Regions from separate parts of the Mesorhizobium sp. M1227 genome, predicted to be linked through region 1. Evidence: riboswitches for the same ligand, from Rfam matches in the RefSeq annotation. Region 1 holds a riboswitch; the other holds the start of a gene.
What was found. A riboswitch is a leader RNA that binds a small molecule or an ion and turns the genes downstream of it on or off. The one in region 1 is predicted to bind cobalamin.
Positions count from the first base shown of each region.

Region 1 (3,372 bases):
TAGAAAGCAAGGCTGTGCCGGCCGATGAAGACCAGCGGATTTGCCCAGCGGCCGGGCGCCAATGCCGACAGCCGCGTCAGCGCGCCGGAGGTGGCGGCGAGCTTGGCAACCGCGATGCCGGCAAGTACGGCGCCGAACCAGGGCAGCAGTGGAACGTAGTCGTTGGAGCGCGGGTTGGTCGCCGACAGGCCGACCCACCACAAAGCCGGATGATCGAACGTTTCGGATCGCAGGTAGAAAGGCGCAGCGACGACGAATACGGCGACAAGCAGCGTCAGCAGCGCCGGCAGGCGCAGGAACGCCAGGCCGAGCAGGCTGGCGAGCGCGATCTCATGCAATATGCCGAAGAAGATGAAGCCGTCGGGCGTGGCGATGCGGGTGACCAGCGATATTGCGAGCGCTGCCCCGGCAACCATGGCGAAGCGCTTCCAGAAGCCGGTCCAGCGGATTTTTTTGCCATGGGCGAGATAGAGGCTGATGCCGACCAGGAACAGGAAGCTCGAGGCGATGCAGCGCGCGTAGATTTTCCACCAGCCGAAGGCGGTGAGGCCGGGATCGGTGTAGCCGAAGAATTCGAGGTCCCAGGTGAAATGATAGCTCGCCATGGCAAGCAAAGCGATGCCGCGTGCAATGTCGATAACGGCGATGCGCTTCGACTTCGGTTGATCCTGAACGGCTGCGGTCGGCGTGTCGATGCTCATGGTCTCGCTGTCTTGGTTCAGCCCCGGCAAGACGACTATCACGGTTGCCACCGTCAAAAGAAGCTGGGCCTTGCGTCGTGTTGGCGCCGGTCGGCATCAGGGCTGCTTTAGGCCACAGCCGGAAAGCCTTTGGCCGGCGTGCTGGCGTTCTTCGGCCTGGGCGCGGTTTTCGCGACACTCGGCCTGCTGGCGGCGGCCTGCGGCTTCGTCACCTGGCGCTATCTGCCCAAATCGCTTTGATGTGCGAGCGCCGCATGGCGCTCGCGGAGCCAGTTGTGGAAGCGGTGCAAGTCGTATCCCTCGGGCATCAGCACGCCGGTCTTATGGCGCATCGAGCGCAGGCCCATCTGGTTGACCTCGCAGATATCAGCATCCTCCTCCAGCACCTGGGTACCGAACGCGACGATGTTGTCGATATCGGCGGCCGGATCGGCGAGCGCTTCGCGTCGCGGCAGACGAGCAGCCAGTTGCGATACCAGATCGCCTCGAGATCGCGCTGATAGGCTGCGATGTCCCAATAGGCTGTTTGACGGCAGCGTCGGCTCGGGCCGCGTCAGGCCGTTGGATCGCTTGTTCGGGCTGGGTTGCATGCCGGCTTCCTCCCCATCCGCCAGCCGACACCCGGCTGCGAAAATTGTCAATCGCGGCGCCGGTCTGCGAACTTGGCGAGGCGGCGCATTCGCCACACGATCCGGCGGAATTTGGTTTGCCGGGCGCGGCGATTCTGCCTATAGTCGCTGATGTCGTCGGTTCCGTTTGGAACCAAGAGGGAATGCGGTGCGGGCGAAATTGTTTGCCCAATGCCGTGGCTGCCCCCGCAACTGTGTGCGGTAGTCCTCTCCATATGCCACTGAAGGTTCGCCTTCGGGAAGGTGGGGAAGGGCGCTGATCCGCGAGCCAGGAGACCTGCCGGCGACAGGAAACTGACTTCTATGCCCTCGGGTGGAGGGCGAAAGGACAAGACATGAATACCGCTTCCGTTTCGCTCGGCGCTTCCGCCTCCTCGCAGTCGCGTCTCATGCAGCTGGCGCTTGCTGCATTCCTCGGCATTTTCGTCATGGGCTTTGTCGGCTTCTCGCATATCGATGCGGTCCACAATGCCGCGCACGACTATCGCCATTCGATGGGCTTTCCCTGCCACTAACAAGGGGCTGACATCATGACACTGTTTCGCAACGTCGTGTTCATCGCGGCGATCGCAGGGCTTGTGGCCGGCGTGGCTCTCGCCTGCATGCAAGCCTATGCCACGGTGCCGCTCATCCTGAAGGCGGAAGTCTACGAACAGGCCGGCGGCGGCCATGACCATACCGCGGCACCTGCGGCACCGGCCGAAAGCGCCGCGGGCACGACGGCTATGAGCAGCGCCGCGCCGGCACCGGCTGAAGCAATGGCTCCGGCGGAAGACGAAGGCTGGGCGCCGGCCGACGGTTTCGAACGCTTCGGCTTCAGCGTCGTTGCCAATATCGTCACCGGCATCGGCTTTGCGCTGGTCCTGGTTGCGGTTTCGGAATTCGCCGGCGGCATCGGCAACTGGCGCCAGGGCGTGTTCTGGGGGCTTGCCGGCTTTGCCGTGTTCACGCTGGCGCCGGGCCTCGGCCTGCCGCCGGAATTGCCGGCGATGCCGGCGGCCGACCTTGTCCAACGCCAGATCTGGTGGTGGGCAACAGTGGTGGCGACCGCCGCCGGGCTCGGCCTTATCGCCTTCCGCAGATCGTTGCCGCTGGCGATCCTTGCCGTAGCGTTGATCATGGCGCCGCATATTGTCGGCGCGCCGCAGCCCGATAGCTTCGAGACCGCGATCCCGGAAGGCCTGCACCACCAGTTCGTGGTGGCGGTGACGCTGACCAATCTGGTGTTCTGGCTGGTGCTCGGCGCGGTCGTCGGCGTGGTGCGCGGACGCTTCACGGGCACGGCGACCAGCCTGCGCGACAGCTTTGCCTGACCGCGCTGCCGGGGCACTGACCCTGGTCATCGGCGGTGGGCGGGCCGGCACGAGCGCGCATGCCGAGAGCCTGGTGACGGTCGGCCCGCCGCCTTGGAGCTATATCGCCACGGCGCAAGCCTATGACGACGAGATGCGCCAGCGCATCGCGCTGCACCGCTCGCGCCGCGGCGCCGGCTGGACGACCATCGATGCGCCGCTCGACCTTGCCGGCGCGATCGGAGCGCTGCCTGACGGCCAGCCGGTGCTGATCGATTGCCTGACGCTGTGGCTGACCAACCATATGCTGGCCGACCATGATGTCGAGGCCGAATGCCGGAGGCTGGCCGATGTGCTGTCGCGGCCGCGTGGGCCGTGGTTCGTGGTGTCCAACGAGGTCGGCCAGGGCATCGTGCCGGACAATGCGCTGGCAAGACGGTTTCGCGACGCCGCCGGCCGGCTGAACCAGGACGTCGCTTCTGTTGCCGGCACCGTGCTTTTGATGGTGGCGGGGCTGCCGCTCAAGGTGAAATGACATGGCTGATACTATCGATCCCAAGGACGAGGAACGCCACCGCGCCAAGATGGCCAAGCGCAAGGCGGTGCAGGACGCAGAGGTCGCGGCCAAGACGGTCGAGAAGGGGCTGCTGATCGTCAACACCGGACCGGGCAAGGGCAAGACCACGGCCGCCTTTGGGCTGGCACTCAGGATGCTCGGCTATGGCAAGCGCGTCGGCGTCGTTCAGTTCA
Region 1 is NZ_JAMYLZ010000003.1:234,523-237,894, forward strand. It holds gene NKH28_RS06675 (heparan-alpha-glucosaminide N-acetyltransferase) at 1-701, opposite strand, end outside; gene NKH28_RS06680 (SRPBCC family protein) at 920-1,291, opposite strand; cobalamin riboswitch at 1,432-1,629, shown strand; gene NKH28_RS06685 (CbtB domain-containing protein) at 1,666-1,845, shown strand; gene NKH28_RS06690 (CbtA family protein) at 1,861-2,643, shown strand; gene cobU (bifunctional adenosylcobinamide kinase/adenosylcobinamide-phosphate guanylyltransferase) at 2,636-3,157, shown strand; gene cobO (cob(I)yrinic acid a,c-diamide adenosyltransferase) at 3,159-3,372, shown strand, end outside.

Region 2 (3,372 bases), on a different contig from region 1:
TACATCTCGACCTTGCGTGGTGCGTTTTCAGTACGAGATGACGTTAAGCGTGGGTAGTGGCAGGTAAGAGTGCTCGACCAGAAGCTCAACTGCCTCCTCAATATCGCTGCCGATGTGCCGCAGGACACGTCCACGGGAGCGTGGATAGGCGTGAAGTTCCTGCACTCCACGGTCCGCTCTCCCATCGCCGGTGTGTGCCCGACGCCATCTTGTGGACGAGCTTGGCCGCCTGCACCCGGTTGTATTCCGGCTTGCGGTCCGCCGCGATGGCTATCTCCATGTCAATCGGCGCCGAACTTTGACTGCCCGCTGCTTTTGATGAATTTGGCGAGGTCCCGCGCATAAACACTCTTGGTCTTCTCCTTGAGGCCCTGTGTCGCGAACTTGTGGTCCAGCAGGGCAAACAGGTCCAAGTCCCCTTCCGCCTGTGGCGCTGGCTTGCCCTCACCGCCCTCGGCTTCCCAATTGGGGACCGCTTCTGCGCGCTGCACCGTGGCGATTGTCCGCCCAAGACGCATCACAAGATCGAACGCCAAACCGTGCGCGTGCACGACGATTTGCCGCTCGGCCTCATTTGGACAGGACTTGAGCTGGCCCGGTGGTTTGAGCCGGGTTACCTTGAGCCGGTGGGCTGCGAACAAGCAGTTCGAGACATTGGCCTCGATCACTTCGCAACACGCCGCTGCGCCTGGCCTCGGTGTGCTCCCCCCGAAATCGTTGTGTCATATCACCGAGGGCATCACGGCCAACAGCTTCCACATGGGCAACAGCCTCGCCATTGAGCCGAATAGCGGTCGGAAGCTCGGAGCCGAAGTTCGACGCCGAGGTGGCGTTCGCATGATGCGGGAAGCAGCACCACGGCGCTTGCCGGTAGTTTGCCGCCGGCAGCCGACGAACTCCTATCCTCCTGGACCGCTGTGCGTTATTGCTTTGATTTACCGGCCGCTCAAGGCTTCCATAGTTTCGCTTTCAAGGCGACCTTTGGCAACATGGCAACCGAAATTTAACATAACGACATAAACATTTCTTTATGCGACGTTGACAAAGAAGCGAACTGCGGTAATTGTCTCCTGTGTCGTGGTTCTCCGTACGGCGCTGCCGCAGCGGAGCTAAGAGGGAAGCCGGTGCGATGCCGGCGCTGCCCCCGCAACTGTTAGCGGCGAGCCAACCCCACTCATGTCACTGAGGCGAATAGCCTTGGGAAGACGGGTAGAGGCTATGACCCCGCGAGCCAGGAGACCTGCCACGGCGAATTACGTCCACGGGCGGGGTGTCTCGATGGCCGCTGCAGCCTGGCGTTCGTGCCGGCCTGCTAGCGCCTTCCTTGTCACCGACGCCCCAACCATCGGGGTATGCATGACTGTCTCTCAGCAAATTCCTGTAGCAACGCTCGGCGTGCCCCGCTTCGGTCGTCGGCGAGAACTGAAATTCGCGCTTGAAAGCTACTGGTCCGGAAAATCGTCCGCTGCCGACCTTCTCACGACGGCGAAGGCGCTCCGTGCCGCTAGCTGGGAGGAGCAACGCGATCGCGGCGTGTCGAAAATCCCGTCGAACGACTTCTCGCTTTACGACCATGTGCTCGACACCGCAGCCATGGTCGGCGCCCTTCCGTCCCGTTACGTCTGGAATGGCGGCGAGGTCCCACTCGACATCTACTTCGCTATGGCGCGCGGCAACCAAGGTCAGACGGAGGATTGTGGGCACGGTGGTCACCAGCATGCGGCTCATCGGCCTGGCGTAACCGCGATGGAAATGACCAAGTGGTTTGACACCAACTATCACTACATTGTGCCGGAACTAGACGATGATCAGACGTTCGCTCTTTCGTCGACGAAGCCGGTTGATTACTTCCTCGAGGCTAAAGCCCTCGGCATTCACACACGCCCAGTCATCCTTGGACCGGTCACCTTCCTCAAGCTGGCTAAATCGCCTGCCGAAGGCTTCGATCCCATCGCGCTCCTACCACGGCTTCTGCCCGTCTACGAGCAACTCCTGCGGAGCTTGAAGCTGTCGGGCGCCGATTGGGTGCAGATCGATGAGCCAGCGCTTGTCCTCGATCTGAACCCGAACGAACGAGCTGCGTTCGAATTCGCCTATGGCCAGCTGTCAAAAGCCGTGCCCGAGTTGAAAATCATGCTGGCTACCTATTTCGGGCCGCTGGGAGACAATCTCGAAACCGCGGTTTCTCTGCCCCTGGCCGGGCTGCATATTGATCTCGTGCGCGCTCCCGAGCAGCTGGAAACGGTGGGTCGGCTCGCACCGAAGGATCTGGTGCTCTCGCTTGGCTTGATCGATGGCCGCAACGTCTGGCGTGCGAACGCGCCCGCCATTCTCGACCGCATCAAACCGATCGTCGCCGGCTGGCCCTTGGACCGCGTCGAGATCGCGCCTTCTTGCTCGATGCTGCATGTGCCGATCGACCTCCGCATGGAGACGGAGCTCGACGCGGACATCAGGTCGTGGCTCGCCTTCGCGGCCCAGAAGACCGACGAGTTGGTGATGCTTGCCCGGGCCCTGTCCCAAGGCAGGGATGCGGTGGCAGGCGCGTTGAAAGCGTCTGCCGAGGCTGCCGCCACTCGCCTGACATCCACGAAGATCCATGACCCGCTTGTTGAGGGGCGGATCGCCAGCATTGACGACAGCATGAAGCGACGAGAGAGCGCTTTTGCCGAGCGCTCCAGAGTCCAGGCCGGCACGCTCGGGCTGCCGCCGTTCCCCACGACGACTATCGGGTCCTTCCCGCAGACGCCGCAGGTACGCAGGGCGCGGGCCGCTCATGCGAAGGGCCAGCTGAGCTATGTCGACTACGAGACCTTCCTGAAGAAGGAGATCGAGGCTGCAATTTGCTGGCAGGAAGAGATCGGGCTGGACGTGCTGGTGCACGGTGAGTTCGAACGAAACGACATGGTACAGCATTTCGGCGAGCAGCTGTCCGGCTTCGCCTTCACCCAGCATGCCTGGGTGCAGAGCTATGGGTCGCGTTACGTGCGCCCCCCCATCATCTTCGGCGACGTATCGAGGCCCAATCCGATGACGCTGCGCTGGTGGCAGTTCGCCCAGTCGCTTACGGAAAACCCTGTGAAGGGAATGCTCACAGGCCCAGTGACCATTCTCAACTGGTCATTTGTTCGCGAGGACGTACCCCGCTCCGAAGCATGCCGCCAGATCGCGCTCGCCATCCGCGACGAAGTGACGGATCTCGAATGGTCCGGCGCAAGGATGATCCAGATCGATGAGGCCGCGTTTCGCGAAGGATTGCCACTGCGCCAGTCTGATTGGAACGACTATCTCGACTGGGCTGTCGAATGCTTCCGGATCGCTTCAACGGGTGTAAAGGACGCGACTCAAATCCATACCCACATGTGCTATTCG
Region 2 is NZ_JAMYLZ010000030.1:5,727-9,098, forward strand. It holds gene NKH28_RS26055 (hypothetical protein) at 282-668, opposite strand; cobalamin riboswitch at 1,062-1,262, shown strand; gene metE (5-methyltetrahydropteroyltriglutamate--homocysteine S-methyltransferase) at 1,357-3,372, shown strand, end outside.
Region 2: linked by a shared signal. The riboswitch ahead of metE (5-methyltetrahydropteroyltriglutamate--homocysteine S-methyltransferase) and the one ahead of NKH28_RS06685 (CbtB domain-containing protein) in region 1 are both predicted to bind cobalamin.